One region of the Novosphingobium sp. PY1 genome, then DNA from elsewhere that is predicted to be linked to it. Evidence: predicted binding sites of a transcription regulator. Region 1 holds the regulator's gene; each other region holds the start of a gene.
What was found. The regulator LexA, encoded in region 1, represses DNA repair genes until DNA is damaged. The targets are predictions, from matches to a motif close to GTTCCNCNCTTGTTCT.
Positions count from the first base shown of each region.

Region 1 (5,208 bases):
CATGCCGTCGCCTATGAAAAGGGCGGCGCGGCGTGCCTCTCGATCCTGACCGATGCACCTTACTTCCAGGGCCATGAGGACTATCTCGTCGCGGCGCGCGCCGCGGTCTCGCTGCCGGTCATCCGCAAGGACTTCATGGTCGATCCCTGGCAGGTCGCCGAAGCGCGTTCGATCGGGGCCGACGCCATCCTCATCATCGTTGCCGCGCTGGACGATACGCTGATGGCCGAGATCGAGGCGGCCGCGCTCGAACGCGGCATGGACTGCCTCGTCGAAGTCCACGACGAGCATGAGATGGAGCGCGCGGCCCGACTCAAATCGCGCCTGATCGGCGTCAACAACCGCGACCTCAAGCGCTTCGTCACCGACATCGCCACGACCGAGCGGCTCGCCCCGCTCGCACCGGAAGGCACGCTGCTCGTCAGTGAGAGCGGCATCAACGGCCATGCCGACCTGCAGCGTCTCTCGCAGTGCGGCGCGCGCACCTTCCTCGTTGGCGAAAGCCTGATGCGCCATGACGATGTCGAGGCGGCAACGCGGGCGCTGCTCGAAGGATAAACTTCGGGCCGATGCAATCGGGAAGCCCGCCCTGTCCTACAGCCGGGAAATCTGCCATCCATGGGGCATGGGCGCGAATGTACCCGGCCCCGAAAGCGCCCGCTTACCGGTCCTGCGGAGCCGCTTCGCTGGTGCTTCTGGACTGTGTAAACCGTGTAAACCTCGTCAGGATTTCAAGGTCTGAGATGAACAAGAGCCTCACGCACATTGATTCGGACGGGACGGCGCGCATGGTCGATGTCGGCGCCAAGGCAGAGACGCAGCGGCTCGCCATTGCCTCGGGGCGGATCACGATGTCGGCCGAGGCACTCGCGGCGATCCGCGCCGGGGATGCCCCCAAGGGCGACGTGCTGGGCACCGCGCGCATCGCCGGGATCATGGCGGGCAAGCGCACCGGGGACCTGATACCGATGTGCCACCCGCTCGCCATCGATGCGATCAATGTCGATTTCAGCTTCGAGGACGAAGCCGTCAGGGCCACGGCGACGGCGTCGCTCACCGGCAAGACCGGCGTGGAAATGGAAGCCATCACGGCCGTTTCCGTGGCGCTGGTGACGATCTACGACATGGCCAAGGCGCTCGACAAGGGCATGGTCATCGGCGACATCCGCCTGATCGAGAAGCGCGGCGGCAAGTCCGGGACCTGGCGCGCGGAGGACCGGCACTGATGGCAGGTCCCGCGCCGATCCCGCTCGAAGATGCCCAGGCCCGCCTGCTTGCACTGGCCGAAGCACTAGCGGTCGAGCGCGTCGACGTCGAAAGCGCGCTGGGCCGATTCCTGGCCGAACCGCTGCTGGCGCGGCGCACCCAGCCTTCCACCCATCTCTCCGCGATGGACGGCTATGCAATGATCGAAGGCGACCTCACCGGGCCATGGCAGGTGATCGGTGAAAGCGCCGCAGGCCACCCCTTTACCGGCACGCTGAAAAAGGGCGAGGCCGTGCGGATCTCGACCGGCGCGATCATGCCCGCCGATGCAGGCGTCGTGATCCTGCAGGAAGACCTTGGGCGCGAAGACGACCGCATTACCCTCAGCGGCGATCTGCCCGAACCGCCGCACAAGCACATCCGCCCTTGCGGGATGGATTTCACGGCGGGGCAAGAAGTGCTGGGCGAAGGAGTCCGCATCGGCCCGGCGCATATCGCACTGGCCCTCTCCGCGGGTCATCGCCACCTGCCGGTGCGCCGCATGCCGAAAGTCGCGGTGATCGACAGCGGCGATGAACTGGCCGCCGATCCGGAGACCTGCCCTGCGCACCAGATCCCCGCGAGCAACGGCGCCATGCTGGTCTCGCTGGTCAGCGCCCTGCCGGTCGAGGCGCAGCGAATCGGGCCCGTGACCGACACGCTCGATGCGCTGATCGGCGCTTTCGACGAGGCCGCCGATTGCGACATGATCGTCACCAGCGGCGGAGCCTCGGTAGGCGATCACGATCTCGTGCGCCCGGCTCTCGAACGCTGGGGCGCAAGGCTCGACTTCTGGCGCGTCGCCATCAAGCCGGGCAAGCCGATCCTTGTTGCCACCCGCGAACGCAGCAGCGGCGGCACACAGATCATCATCGGCCTGCCGGGCAATCCGGTTTCGAGCATGGTCACCGCCTATCTCTTTGTCCTGCCGATGCTGCGCGCAATGCTCGGGGCAAACCGTTCGCTGCCAATGCAGATCTCGACCGTTCTGGACGCACCGCTCAGAGCCATCGGCCACCGCCGCGAATTCCTGCGCGGCTACTGGAACGGCGAGAGCGTGGTGCCCATGACGCTGCAGGACAGCGGTGCACTCAGCGCCCTTGCCGCCAGCAATGTGCTGATCGATCGCCCCGCGCATGCACCGGCCGCCACGCCCGGAGACACGGTGCGGGTGTTCCTGCTCGAAAATGGCGGTATTGCTTGACGTTCCAGAATCTGTTGCTTAATTGTTCTCTCATTGTTCACAAGCAGAACAACGCTCGGGGACGCAGAGAAAGAGGCAACGAAGATGTTGACGCGCAAGCAGCATGAATTGCTCAAGTTCATTCAGGTCCGGCTTGAAGAAAGCGGCATCTCGCCCAGCTTCGAGGAGATGAAGGAAGCGCTCGACCTCAAGTCGAAGTCGGGCGTGCACCGCCTCATTTCCGCGCTTGAGGAACGCGGCTTTATCCGCCGCCTGCCGAACCGCGCCCGCGCGCTGGAAATCCTGCGCCAGCCCGAAGACGTTACCAGCAAGCCCGCGACGAAGGCCGACGCTCCTGCCGGTAAGGAATCGCTTGCCGCGCTCAAGCAACCCGAACGCACGCCCCAACCGGCGAACGACGTCATCGAGATTCCGCTCCACGGTCGTATCGCTGCCGGTGTTCCCATCGAGGCGCTCGAAGGACAGTCGATGCTTCCGGTTCCGGCAGCCCTGCTCGGCTCGGGCGAACACTACGCGCTTGAGGTTTCGGGCGATTCGATGGTCGAGGCCGGCATTCTCGATGGCGACTTTGCCCTGATCCGTCGCACCAACACCGCACGCGACGGCGAAATCGTCGTCGCCCTGGTTCGTGGCGAGGAAGCGACGCTCAAGTATCTCCAGCGCGATGGCGGCATGGTTCGCCTCGTGCCCGCCAATGCCGCATACGAACCGCAGATCTACGGCCCTGACGAGATCGAGGTTCAGGGCAAGCTCGCAGGGCTGCTGCGCCGCTATCACTGAGCTTGCCCCGGAAAGCGTAACCTTCAGGCGCGCTCTCCGGGAGGCGTACTTTCAGGAAGGCGTACTCTCCGGACAGGGCCGAAATCACGGCCCGCGCGGTTTCCACCAGCCATGGCGGCCCTGCCCTGTCGCCACGGTTTCGACGGATCTGCCGCGCAGCCTGATGGCAAGCCCGCCGGTCCTGTCCAGCATGGTCCGGTCGGCCTTGAGCCAGCGCGGCTTGCAGCTCCATGGCAGCCAGCGGTCGGCAATGACGATATCGGCCTTGTCGCAGGCCGCTGCCAGCGACCGCTCCGGCACCTGGTCGCGGCCTCTGGCGATCAGCAAGTGCCACGAGCGACCGGCTCGATCGATCCGTACCGAACAGAAGTCGCGATTGCATCTCGAACCCGGCCACGATGCGAGCGGCGTCAATTCGCCTTCGATCCCTGCGAATTCGCGAAGATTGTCGCGCACATAATCGCTGCCGGTGTCGCGCAAGGTGACGAGCCCATCGCCGCTATCGTCGAGCAGTCCGACATGACGGCCATCGCCGGTCACGAGAATGTCCGGCGGCTCGAGCAGGATGAGCCAGACGATACCGAAACAGGCTGGCACCAGTCCCAGCAGCCGCACGCGCCCGCTCCAAAGGCCCAGCCACAGGCCGCCGGTTACGAACAGAAGGAAGCCGCCCGTCCCCATGGCAGGCAAAACCGAAACGGCGCCGGGCAGCGCACTGATCGTGTGCGCGAGGCCCAGCAGTAGGTCGATGAACTGCCCCGCCAGCCACCAGAACGGCCCGCCCAGTCCCACAATGTCGCACAGCAGCGCGAGGGCAATGCAGGGCATGACCGCGAAAGTCGTGAGCGGGATGGCAAGCACATTGGCCAGCGCGCCATAAGCTCCGGCGCGATGGAAATGGTAGAAGCCGATCGGCATGAGGACGAGTTCGATGACGAAGCCCGTTACGAACAGCATTGCTGCTTGCCGCATAAGCCGCGAAAGCCACGATTCCTCTCGCGGTGCCAGGAACCGGCGAACCGGCCCGCTGGTCGCCAGCGCCACAATCGCAAGTACGGCCGCAAAGCTCATCTGGAAGCTTGGCCCTGTCAGCGATTCGGGCCAGAGCAGCAGGACCGCGAACCCGGCGACAGCCAGAAGCCGAAGCGAGATTGCCTCGCGCCCCAGCGCCAGCGCGACAAGCACGAGCATCGCCCCGATGCAGGAACGGACCGTCGGCACTTGCGAGCCCGTCAACAGGGTATAGGCAATCCCGGACAGAGCACCGCACAGCGCCGCCACCACCGGGAGCCGGAACCGCAAGGCCAGCGCGGGCGAAAGCGCGAGCAACCGCAACGAGAGAAAATAGGCAGCCCCGATTACCGCGCTGACGTGAAGACCGCTGATCGCCAGGAGATGCGCAAGACCAGCATCGCGCATCGCCTGCGCATCGTTCTCTGCGATGCCCCCGCGGTCGCCGCTCGCCAGAGCAGCGGCAATCCCGCTTTCCGGACCGCTCATCCGCGCACGGACATGTCGGGAAAGCGCGCTACGCGCAGATTCAAGCATAGCGCCCCTGCCGCCCAACCTGAGGATCTCGACTTTGCCGTTGACGCTCCCACTTGCAGCAAGGCCGGAGAACCACGCGGTGCGCGCGAAATTATACCCACCTGGAAACATCGGCGGAGCCGGCGGCATCAACCGCGCCTCAAAGCGAATCACCGCCCCTGACGAAACGGATGCAACGCCCAGATCGTCGGGAACATTAAGCCGAACTTTTATCGACCGCCCCGAGCCCGGTTCCCGCGTTGCGACGATCCATCTGACCCGCTGTTCGGCGGGCTGTTGTTCAACACCTAGCACTTTGCCAAGGAACATTCCCGAGACCGGGCGATCGATTGCGTCCTGTCCCACCAGCGCCGATTTGCTCCACACCGTCAGGCAACCGGCGAGAAACATGAGAAAAACTGCGCAGGCTGCCACTCGCATGTGGGGAAAGC
Region 1 is NZ_BLTI01000013.1:30,276-35,483, forward strand. Features, by position in the region: gene trpC (indole-3-glycerol phosphate synthase TrpC) at 1-558, shown strand, start outside; gene moaC (cyclic pyranopterin monophosphate synthase MoaC) at 744-1,226, shown strand; gene J3474_RS18145 (molybdopterin molybdotransferase MoeA) at 1,226-2,449, shown strand; gene lexA (transcriptional repressor LexA) at 2,534-3,229, shown strand; gene J3474_RS22795 (ComEC/Rec2 family competence protein) at 3,314-4,729, opposite strand; partial or broken gene J3474_RS22920 (DUF4131 domain-containing protein) at 4,823-5,208, opposite strand, start outside.

Region 2 (5,208 bases), on a different contig from region 1:
GTAGGGGTCGCAAGTTCAATCCTTGCTACGCCCACCATTCCCCAGGCCTGATGGCTAGAAACCCGTCGCGAAAGCGGCGGGTTTTCTGCTTTCCGGGACCGGCATGGTGACCGGTCGCAATCGGTCGGAGCGCGCCAACGCCTCCGGGGAAGATCGGATCGACGCCACCGCGCAGGCGAACTGGCGCCAAAATGCCGTTCCTTGCCTTGCTAAGCGTCCACCCTCTCCTTAAGAGACGCCCAAATTCTCATCCCCAGGGGAGCTTTCAAGCATGGCAAAAATCAAGGTAGCAAATCCCATCGTAGAGATGGACGGCGATGAAATGACCCGGATCATCTGGGAATGGATCCGCGAGCGTCTGATTCTCCCCTACCTCGACATCGACCTCAAGTACTATGACCTCTCGGTCACCAAGCGCGACGAGACCGACGACCAGATCACCGTCGACGCCGCCAACGCCACCAAGCAGTATGGCGTTGCCGTGAAGTGCGCGACGATCACCCCCGATGAAGCCCGCGTAGAGGAATTCAGCCTCAAGAAGATGTGGAAGTCGCCCAACGGCACGATCCGCAACATCCTCGGCGGCGTCGTCTTCCGCGAACCCATCGTGATCTCGAACGTTCCCCGCCTGGTTCCGGGCTGGACCGACCCCATCGTCGTGGGCCGTCACGCGTTCGGCGACCAGTACCGCGCCACCGACACCCTGATCCCTGGCCCCGGCAAGCTGCGTCTCGTCTGGGACGGTGAAAACGGCGACAAGATCGACCTCGACGTGTTCGACTTCCCGGCCCCGGGCGTCGCCATGGCCATGTACAACCTCGACGAATCGATCCGCGACTTCGCGCGTGCTTCGTTCAACTACGGCCTCGGCCTGAAGTGGCCGGTCTACCTGTCGACCAAGAACACGATCATGAAGGCCTACGACGGCCGCTTCAAGGATCTGTTCCAGGAAGTGTTCGACACCGAAGGCTTCGCCGAGAAGTTCAAGGAAGCCGGCATCACCTATGAGCACCGCCTGATCGACGACATGGTCGCCTCGGCGCTCAAGTGGTCGGGCAAGTTCGTCTGGGCCTGCAAGAACTACGACGGCGACGTGCAGTCGGACACCGTTGCACAGGGCTTCGGCTCGCTGGGCCTGATGACCTCGGTCCTGATGGCACCCGACGGCAAGACCGTCGAAGCGGAGGCCGCCCACGGCACCGTCACCCGTCACTACCGCCAGCACCAGCAGGGCAAGTCGACCTCGACCAACCCGATCGCCTCGATCTTCGCCTGGACGCGTGGCCTCATGTACCGCGGCAAGTTCGACAACACGCCGGACGTCGTGAAGTTCGCCCAGACCCTCGAGCGCGTCTGCATCGAGACCGTCGAAAGCGGCGCGATGACCAAGGACCTCGCGCTGCTGATCGGTCCCGATCAGAGCTGGATGACCACCGAGCAGTTCTTCGAAGCCATCGTCGAGAACCTCGAGAAGGAAATGGCCTCCTGGGCCTGACCTTTACGGTCCATGGATTCGGGCAGCTCCGGCTGCCGGAACAGGAAGAGCCCTCCCCCACGCGGGGAGGGCTTTTTCTTTACCTGCACGTCATGCGGCGCAGGTAGCGCCATTGACTTTTGTTCTCTTTATGTTCACATCGTGGCATGCAACCTCTCAAGGGAAGAGGCGCTGCCAGCGGGGCGCCAAGCTCTCGCTTCAACCTGCCCGGACGGGAAGCCGACGGGGACTGGCTCGACAGCGTCGCCGACATCGACGGCCCTCCCCGCAACCCGGCCACGAGCGTGACCGAGGAGCATCCCCGCACGATCCTGTCTTTCAACAAATCGCCGGACATTCCCTTCGATCGCTCGATCAATGCCTATCGCGGCTGCGAACATGGCTGCATCTACTGTTTCGCGCGGCCCAGCCACGTCTTTCACGACCTTTCGCCCGGCCTCGATTTCGAAACCAGGCTCTTCGCCAAGCCCGATGCGGCAAGGCTCCTGCGCACCACGCTGGCAAAGCCAGGCTATCGGCCGGCACCGATCGCGATGGGAACCAATACCGATCCCTACCAGCCGATCGAGGCGCACTACCGCATCACGCGCGAGATCCTCGAAGTCTGCCTAGAGACGCGCCACCCGGTGACGATCACCACCAAGTCGGACCGGGTCCTGCGCGATCTCGATATCCTGCGCGAGATGGCGCGATTCGATCTGGTGGGCGTGGGCATTTCAGTGACCAGCCTCGATGCCAACCTCTCGCGCCTGCTGGAACCTCGGGCGGCCACCCCGGCCAGGCGAATTGCCGCGCTGGGCAAGCTGGTCGAGGCCGGAATTCCCGCCCATGTCTCGATCGCTCCGGTAATCCCGGCGATCACCGACCAATTCCTGGAGGCGATACTGGAAGCCGCGGCAGGGCAAGGCGTGCGCGGCGCCATGTGGATCATGGTGCGCCTGCCCCACGAAGTTGCGCCGCTGTTTCGCGAATGGCTGGAAGTGCACTTCCCCGAGCGAGCCTCCAAGGTCATGGCGACGATTCGCGAGATGCGCGGCGGCAAGGACAACGACCCGCGTTTCTTTGAGCGCATGCGCCCCAGCGGCGTGTGGGCCGATCTGTTCCGCAATCGCTTCCGGCTTGCGGCCAAACGGCATGGCTTCGGCCCGCCGGATCTCCATCTGGACTGCTCCGGTTTCAAGGCGCCCGACGCAAGCGGACAGTTGTCGTTCCTCTAGGCACGTCTCGTCCCTGAACAGGCTCGATTCGGCGCAGGACATGTCAGTTTTGAAACAACTCGCTGGGTGGCGAGTTCTTCGCTGCAGACAAGGAATTCAAAAGGAGGTCTTCATGGCCGAAGAATACACCACCCACGAAACCACACGCGAAACGTCGCAGGCTCCGCACACGACTGTAATTCACGAGAAGAGTTCTTCCAGTGGAACCGGAATCGTCATGGCGGTCATTGTCCTCGTCGCGGTTATCGGCGGGATTTACCTGTTCAGCCAGACATCGAGCAGCGAAGCAGCCAAGGACAACGCCATCGCCAATGCGGCGAACAGCGTGGGCAACGCGGCCGAACAGGTCGGCGATGCCGCCGAGACCGCTGCCGGCAACGCGGCCAACCAGTAATTCGAGCCGAGGCGGCTGCCCGCCTAGCGGCCGCCTTCGTCATACCGGCAGCGTGTAGTCCTTGTATTGCACGCGAAGGTCCTTCTTGCTGATCTTTCCGGTGCCCGTGTGCGGCAGGGCATTCACCAGTTCCACCGCATCGGGCAGCCACCAGCTGGCGACCTTGTCGCGCAGGAATTCGCGCACGTCCTCACCGTGCAGACTGCTGCCACCGCGCGGCACGACGATGAGGAGCGGCCGTTCGTCCCACTTGGGATGCGCAATTCCGATGGCCGCCGCCTCGACGACGTCCGGGTGCCCCACCGCGGCGTTCTCCAGTTCGACCGAGCTTATCCATTCCCCGCCCGACTTGATGACGTCCTTGGTGCGGTCGGTCAGCCTGACCGAACCGTCCGGCATGATCGCCGCCACGTCTCCGGTATCGAACCAGCCCTGTTCATTCGCAGCATCTTCTTCCGCCTTGAAGTAGCGCCTGATCGTCCAGGCCCCGCGCACTTGCAGCGCGCCCGAGGCCTTGCCATCGTGAGGCAGCGGCGTTTCATGGTCATCGAGCGAAACGATGCGCACTTCGCTGCCATAGACCACCCTGCCCTGCAGGCACTTGCGATCGACCTGTTCGTCGAACGACAGCGTGTCCCAATCGGCCCCTTCATAGGAAACCGTCGCGATCGGCGAAGTCTCGGTCATGCCCCAGGCATGGCCCACCCGCACACCGCTGCGCATCAGCCGTTCCACGACGCTGCGCGGAAAGGCAGCGCCGCCCGATATGGCGTAAGCGATCGGCGGCATGTCCTTGCCCGTCTCGTCGAGGTGCTGGAGAAAGGCGAACCAGACCGTCGGCACGCCGGCGACATGCGAAACCCGCTCCTGCTCGATAAGCGCGCAAAGCGCCGACGGATCGTTGACCTGGCTATAGACCAGCTTTGCCCCAGTCGCCGCGCAGCCCCAGGGCATGCCCCAGTTGTTGGCATGGAACATCGGCACGATGGGTAGAACGCACGATCGCGGCTCCAGCGCCAGGCACGACGTGGCGATCATCGCCAAGGTGTGCAGCATGTTCGAACGGTGCGAATAGAGCACGCCCTTGGGGTGCCCGGTCGTGCCGCTGGTGTAGCATAGCATGCACGGATCGCGCTCGTCTCCCAGCGCCCAGGCAGTCTCGCCGTTCTCGGCACCGATCCAGTCGTCGAACGCGGGCGCATGCTCGGGCGAATCGAAGCAGATGTAATGCGCGATCCCCGGACACAGCGGACGCAGGCGGTCGACGATGGGCTGGAATGCCGCATCATAGATCAGCACCCGGTCCTCGGCATGGTTGATGATGAAGCTGAGCTGGTCGTCGAAGAGCCGCGGATTGATCGTGTGCAGCACGCAGCCGGCTCCGGGCGCGCCGTACCAGGTAACGAGATGGCGCGAGTGGTTCATCGCCAGCGTCGCGACCCGATCCTGCGGCTGCATGCCAAGGCGCCGCAAGGCCTGCACCATCTTCAGCGCATCGCGCCGAACTTCCCGCCAGTTGGTGCGGGACTGCTTTCCATCCGCCCAGTGGGTGACGATCTCGCGCTCGCCATGTTCCCGCGCGGCATGGTCGATCAGACCCGTGACCCGCAGCTCCCAGTCCTGCATCGCACCCAGCATCGGCTCTCCTCTCTGCGGCTGTGCCTTTGCGCACTTATGCCTTGAGACAGGAGGGTAATCATCGGCGCGGCACTAGGCCATAGCAAACCGACCTTTGCAAATCAGGCCGCGCGGCGCAGCCCTTCCGGGCCGCGGCGGGCAGTCAGCGAAATGTTGGAGAGGCCATCGATCGTCGCGAGCTGCTCGGCAAATTCGCCGTCGAGCGCGAAGTCACGGCCCAGCCGCACTTTCTGCTCACGTCCGTTGCCCAGCTTGAGGTTGGCGATGACCTCGCCCCCGCCAGGCGATCCGGGACGCATCAGCAGCGCCAATTCCTGCACCGCCTCCACCCGGTCGATGTCGAGCCGCAGCAGCATGCGCGCATCGGCTTTCACTTCTGCCAGTGGCCGCGCCCCGCGCACCGTAACCCGGGGAGGCTCGTCCGCGCTCGGACTGTCCAGTTCGACGTTGAGCAGGACGCAAGT
Region 2 is NZ_BLTI01000016.1:84,963-90,170, reverse strand. Features, by position in the region: tRNA gene J3474_RS20080 (tRNA-Val) at 1-37, shown strand, start outside; gene J3474_RS20075 (NADP-dependent isocitrate dehydrogenase) at 272-1,495, shown strand; gene J3474_RS20070 (PA0069 family radical SAM protein) at 1,642-2,712, shown strand; gene J3474_RS20065 (hypothetical protein) at 2,825-3,106, shown strand; gene J3474_RS20060 (long-chain fatty acid--CoA ligase) at 3,146-4,744, opposite strand; gene dnaE (DNA polymerase III subunit alpha) at 4,846-5,208, opposite strand, start outside.
Region 2: the regulator LexA is predicted to act here: its motif matches at 1,617-1,632, upstream of J3474_RS20070 (PA0069 family radical SAM protein).

Region 3 (5,208 bases), on a different contig from region 1:
CGCGCGAGGAGAAGCCGAAGGCGCGCCGTGCGTCGAGAGAGACGGCAAGGGATACGGACAGGCGCGAGGTTCCCGAAAAGCGCGAGGTTCCGGAAAAGCGCGAGGTTCCGGAAAAGCGCGAGGAGTCGGCAAGGCGTGCGCCGCGACGTGAAGCGCGTGCACCTGCCGAGGAGCCGCGCCGCGAACGCCGCCAGCGCCGTAGCGAGGCCGAGCCCGCCGACGACGGCTGGAACGGTCCGGTTCCCGAATTCCTCAAGGTCTCCGCACTGGCCTGAAATTGCGGTCGCGCGGTCGAGACCGGTCGCGCGTGATCGTGCGGCGGTGACCGTTCCGGTTCCGCCGCCGCGTCAGGCGATCTTGACGAAGCTGTCGATCACGCGCTTGCGGCCCGACTGCTCGAAGTCGATCTCCAGCTTGTTGCCTTCCTGCCCGGCCACGGTGCCGTAGCCGAACTTCTCGTGAAACACGCGCGCGCCGATGGCGATATCGGTGCGCGGCTTGGCCGCGAAGCTGGCCGCGCTGCGCGTCGTCTCGGCGATCCGGCGGGGTTTCGTTTCGAATTCGCGTGCGGCAGCCCGCTGCCAGCCCGGGCCGCGCGTCATCGTGCGCGCGGGTTGGGCGCGGGCGACGTCGGCGAAGGGATCGGCATGTTCTGACCACTGCGCGCGCCACAGCGAAGCACCGCCGGTGAGCGTCGTCTCGCTTTCGACGTGATCTTCGGGCAATTCGGCGATGAAGCGCGAGGGGATCGAGCTGGTCCACTGGCCGTAGATGCGGCGGTTGGCGGCGTGGAGGATGGTGCACTTGCGGCGCGCCCGGGTGATCGCGACATAGGCAAGGCGGCGTTCTTCCTCGAGGCTGGCAAGGCCGCCTTCGTCCAGCGAACGCTGCGAGGGAAACACGCCTTCCTCCCAGCCAGGCAGGAATACGTGGTCGAATTCCAGGCCCTTGGCGGCGTGCATGGTCATGATCGTGACCTTTTCCTCGTCACTGGCCGCGTCGTTGTCCATGACGAGGCTGACATGCTCGAGGAAGTCGCCGAGGCTTTCGTACTCTTCCATGGCGCGGGCAAGCTCGACAAGGTTTTCCAGCCGTCCGGAGGCTTCGGCTGTCCGCTCGGCCTGCAGCGCGTCGGTATAGCCGCTTTCGTCGAGAACGGTGCGCATCAGGTCCGCCGGGTTCTCCGTCTTCTCCAGATCGCGCCACCGGGCGAAGTCGCGCATCAGCGACAGGAAAGTGTTGCGCGCACGGGCGGGCAGTTCGTCGGTATCGACGATTTCGATGGCGGCCGCGGCAAGAGGGATGCCCTGGCGGCGCGCGAGCTGGTACAGCTTCTCCAGCGCCTTGGCGCCAAGTCCGCGCTTCGGGGCATTGTAGATGCGCTCGAAAGCGAGGTCGTCGGCGGGCTGGGCGATAACGCGCAGGTAGGCCAGCGCATCGCGGATTTCGGCGCGTTCGTAAAAACGGAAACCGCCGACGATCCGGTACTTGAGGCCGATCGAGATGAAGCGGTCTTCGAACTCGCGCGTCTGGTACTGCGCGCGCACGAGAATGGCCATCTGGTCCAGCGGGGCGCCCTCGCGCTCGAGCCGCTCGATCTCGTCGCCCACGCGGCGCGCTTCTTCCGGTGCATCCCAGACGCCGATCACGCGCACCTTGTCCCCGGGGTGGCGCTCGGTCCACAAGGTCTTGCCGAGGCGCTGGCTGTTCTCGTTGATGAGGCCCGAGGCAGCGGCAAGGATCTCGGGCGTCGAGCGGTAGTTCTGTTCGAGCCGGATCACTTTCGCGCCGGGAAAATCCTTTTCGAAGCGCAGGATATTGGCGACTTCTGCGCCGCGCCATGAATAGATCGACTGGTCGTCGTCACCCACCACGCAAATGTTCTGGCGGCCCTGCGCGATCAGGCGCAGCCACAGGTACTGGACCTGGTTGGTGTCCTGATATTCGTCCACCATGACGTACTTGAAGCGCTGCTGGTACTGCTCCAGCACCTCGCGATGGGTGCGCAGGATGTTGAGCATGTGCAGCAGCAGGTCACCGAAGTCGCAGGCGTTCAGCGTCTTCAGGCGGTCCTGGTAGAGGCTGTAGAACTTCTGGCCGCGGCCGTTGGCATAGGCTTCGTTTTCCGCTGCATCGAGATCCTGCGGATTGAGCCCGCGGTTCTTCCAGCGATCGATGCACCCGGCAAGCTGGCGGGCGGGGAAGCGCTTCTCATCGACGCCTTCGGCCTGGATGAGTTGCTTGAGCAGGCGCAGCTGATCGTCGGTGTCGATGATCGTGTAGTTGGGTTGCAGCCCCACCAGTTCGGCATGGCGGCGCAGCATCCTGGCAGCGATGGCGTGGAAGGTGCCGAGCCACGGCATACCCTCGACCGCGGGGCCGACGAGCTGGCCGACCCGGTCGCGCATTTCGCGCGCGGCCTTGTTGGTGAAAGTGACGCACAGCACTTCGCTTGGCCATGCAAGGCGATTGCGGATGATGTTGGCAAGACGCCGGGTGAGGGCGGCGGTCTTGCCCGTGCCTGCGCCTGCCAGCATCAGGACCGGCCCTTCGGTGGTCAGCACGGCCTCCTTCTGGGGCGCGTTGAGGCCGTCGATCAGGGGATCGTTGCTGGCGGCAGGCATGCCGCTGGGCGAGGTATCTTGCAGGCTGTTCACACGTGAACAACTAGGGAACGGAACATCGCGGCGCAAGGCCGCTTTGCCGCATGCATGGAACATTCCCGGGCGTGAAACGTCGGTTCGGCAACGGATACACAGTGGAGAGAGACCATGCGAAAATCGATTCTCGCAGGCGGATCGGCGCTTGCTCTGGCGGCCTTGCCCGGTGCGCTACTGGCCCAGAACGCGCCGCCTGCAGCCGCCGATCCGGCGCAAGTCGCCTCGGCGGCGCCGGTAACGCTGACGCCGGAGCAGCAGGCCATGTACGACGGCTGGCCGGCAGACCGCCAGGCCGAGTACGATGCCTGGCCGGACGAGTACAAGGGCTACTACTGGACGCTCGTTCCCGAGCGGCAGGAAGGGTACTGGGCCCTGACGCCCGACCAGCGCGGACAGGTCTACAAGATGAGCCCGCAGCAGCGTGAAACCGCGTGGGCGTCGATCATCCAGCAGCTCAACGGCGAAACTCCCACAACCCCTGCAACACAGGCGAATCCACCCGGCGAGGGCATGCCGACTGCCGGGGTGCCCGCGCCGCAAGCGGCCGAACAGGCCGTGCGCCCCGCGATGCCTGCGGACGAAAGCTATCAGGGCGGCCCCTACAAGGGGGCGCTGACGCCGCCGCCTGCCTCTGCGATGAACAAGGATTATCCGGTCTGCAGCAAGACCGTGCAGGACAGCTGCCGCAATCCCGGTGGCAAGTAACGGCCCCGGTTTTTTGAGTACGAAAAGGGTCCCGCCGCGTGGCGGGGCCCACTTCATATCGGCGCAATATCAGGATTCGATGCGGCGCAGGATGTGAAGCCGTGCCTTGCCGACATCGCGTACGGCGTCGGTTTCGAAGCCGCGGATCGCAACGTCCTCGCCGCGCGCCGTCTCCAGGCTCACCCAGGTGGTTTCCCCGATCCAGCCGAGTCGCGTGAGCTTGTCCACGGCGACCGCACCGGCTCCGGTATCGTAAGGCGGATCGAGCAGCACGAGGTCGAGCGGCTCCTTCGCCGGACCCAGCGATAGTGCCGAGCAGGCCCGAACGTCGCATTGCGACTGGGCCTGCAGGTTGGCGATGTTGCGACGGATGGCGCGGATCGCGGCAGCGTCCTGATCGACGAAGAGGCAATGCGCCGCGCCGCGCGACAGGGCTTCGAGGCCGAGCGCGCCGGAGCCTGCGAACAGGTCGGCGACCTTCAGTCCTTCGAACGTGCCGAGGCGGCTCGTCAGCATCGAGAACAACGTCTCGCGGGTGCGGTCGGCGGTCGGGCGCGTCGCGTCACCTTCGGGCGTAGCCAGCTTGCGCCCGCGCCAAGCGCCGGCAACGATTCGCAGGCCGGTACTTGTGCCCTTCATTCGCCTTTGCCCTTGCCGAGGGAGCGGCGGAAGGTCTCGAGATCGCGCTGCGAAACTTCTCCGACCGTGCCCTTGGGCAGGTCGCCCAGCACGAAGGGGCCGTAGGAAATGCGCAGCAGGCGGCTGACTTTCAGGCCGAGATGTTCCAGCACGCGGCGCACTTCGCGGTTCTTGCCCTCGGTCAGGGTCATTTCGATCCACTGGTTGCGCCCCGTCCGACGCTCCATGTTCGCGTCGATCTTGCCGTATTGGATGCCGTCGATCTCGATGCCGTCGATCAGGTCCTCGAGCTGGGCCTGCGTGATATCGCCGAAAGCGCGGGCGCGGTAGGTGCGCGGGACGCCGTTGGCGGGCAGTTCCAGCTGGCGCTTGAACTCGCCGTCGTTGGTCAGCAGCAGCAGGCCCTCGGTGTTGAGGTCAAGTCGGCCGATCGGCATGACCCGGCCGCTGCCGGCAGGCAGGGCATTGCGCAGGGCATTGTAGATCGTCGGGCGGCCGGCGGGATCGCGTTCGGCGGTCAGCAGTCCGGCAGGCTTGTGGAAGACGAACAGGCGGGTCGCCTCGGGTGCCTTCACCGGCTGGCCGTCGACGGTTACGCCGCGCAGATCCTTCAGGACGGTCGAGGGCGCGGTAATCGGCTCGTCGCCCAGCTTGATGCGGCCCTCGGCGATCATGCGTTCCGCTTCGCGGCGGCTGGCGACGCCAGCGCGGGCGAGCAGCTTGGCGATCCGTTCGCCCTCGCGCTCGGGCAGCGAGGGATCGCGGGGCGTCGGCGGTGCGGCCGGGCGCGGGACACGAGGCTTGCGCGGCGCATTGCCGCGCGCGTCGTCGCCGCCGGGACGGCTTTTGTCGCTGCCGGGACGGCTGTTGAAGGGACGCTTGCTGCCGGTGGCCGCGCGCGGGCGTCTCGGTTCACCGGGTTTCTGGGGAGGTCTGGCCATGGCAGCGCCTTAGCTGTTGATCGCCGGTTCATCCAGCCTTCCCATACAGGTGGGGGCTGCGTATCCCGAAGCCCCGCACGCCGATGGAGTTTCATGAATGGCCGCAGCCGCGACAGATCAGCCGAAGAAGCCGGGCTGGCGCCGCGTCCTTCGAGCACTCGGGAACCGCAAGACGGGTTTCATGGCGCTGTTCGGCTTCGCATCGGGCCTGCCTTACGCGCTGCTGCTCGGCACGCTCTACGCATGGCTGTCCGACGCCAAGG
Region 3 is NZ_BLTI01000016.1:96,531-101,738, forward strand. Features, by position in the region: gene J3474_RS20110 (DEAD/DEAH box helicase) at 1-275, shown strand, start outside; gene J3474_RS20115 (ATP-dependent helicase) at 348-2,624, opposite strand; gene J3474_RS20120 (hypothetical protein) at 2,772-3,365, shown strand; gene rsmD (16S rRNA (guanine(966)-N(2))-methyltransferase RsmD) at 3,435-4,004, opposite strand; gene J3474_RS20130 (pseudouridine synthase) at 4,001-4,945, opposite strand; gene J3474_RS20135 (MFS transporter) at 5,043-5,208, shown strand, end outside.
Region 3: the regulator LexA is predicted to act here: its motif matches at 2,661-2,676, upstream of J3474_RS20115 (ATP-dependent helicase).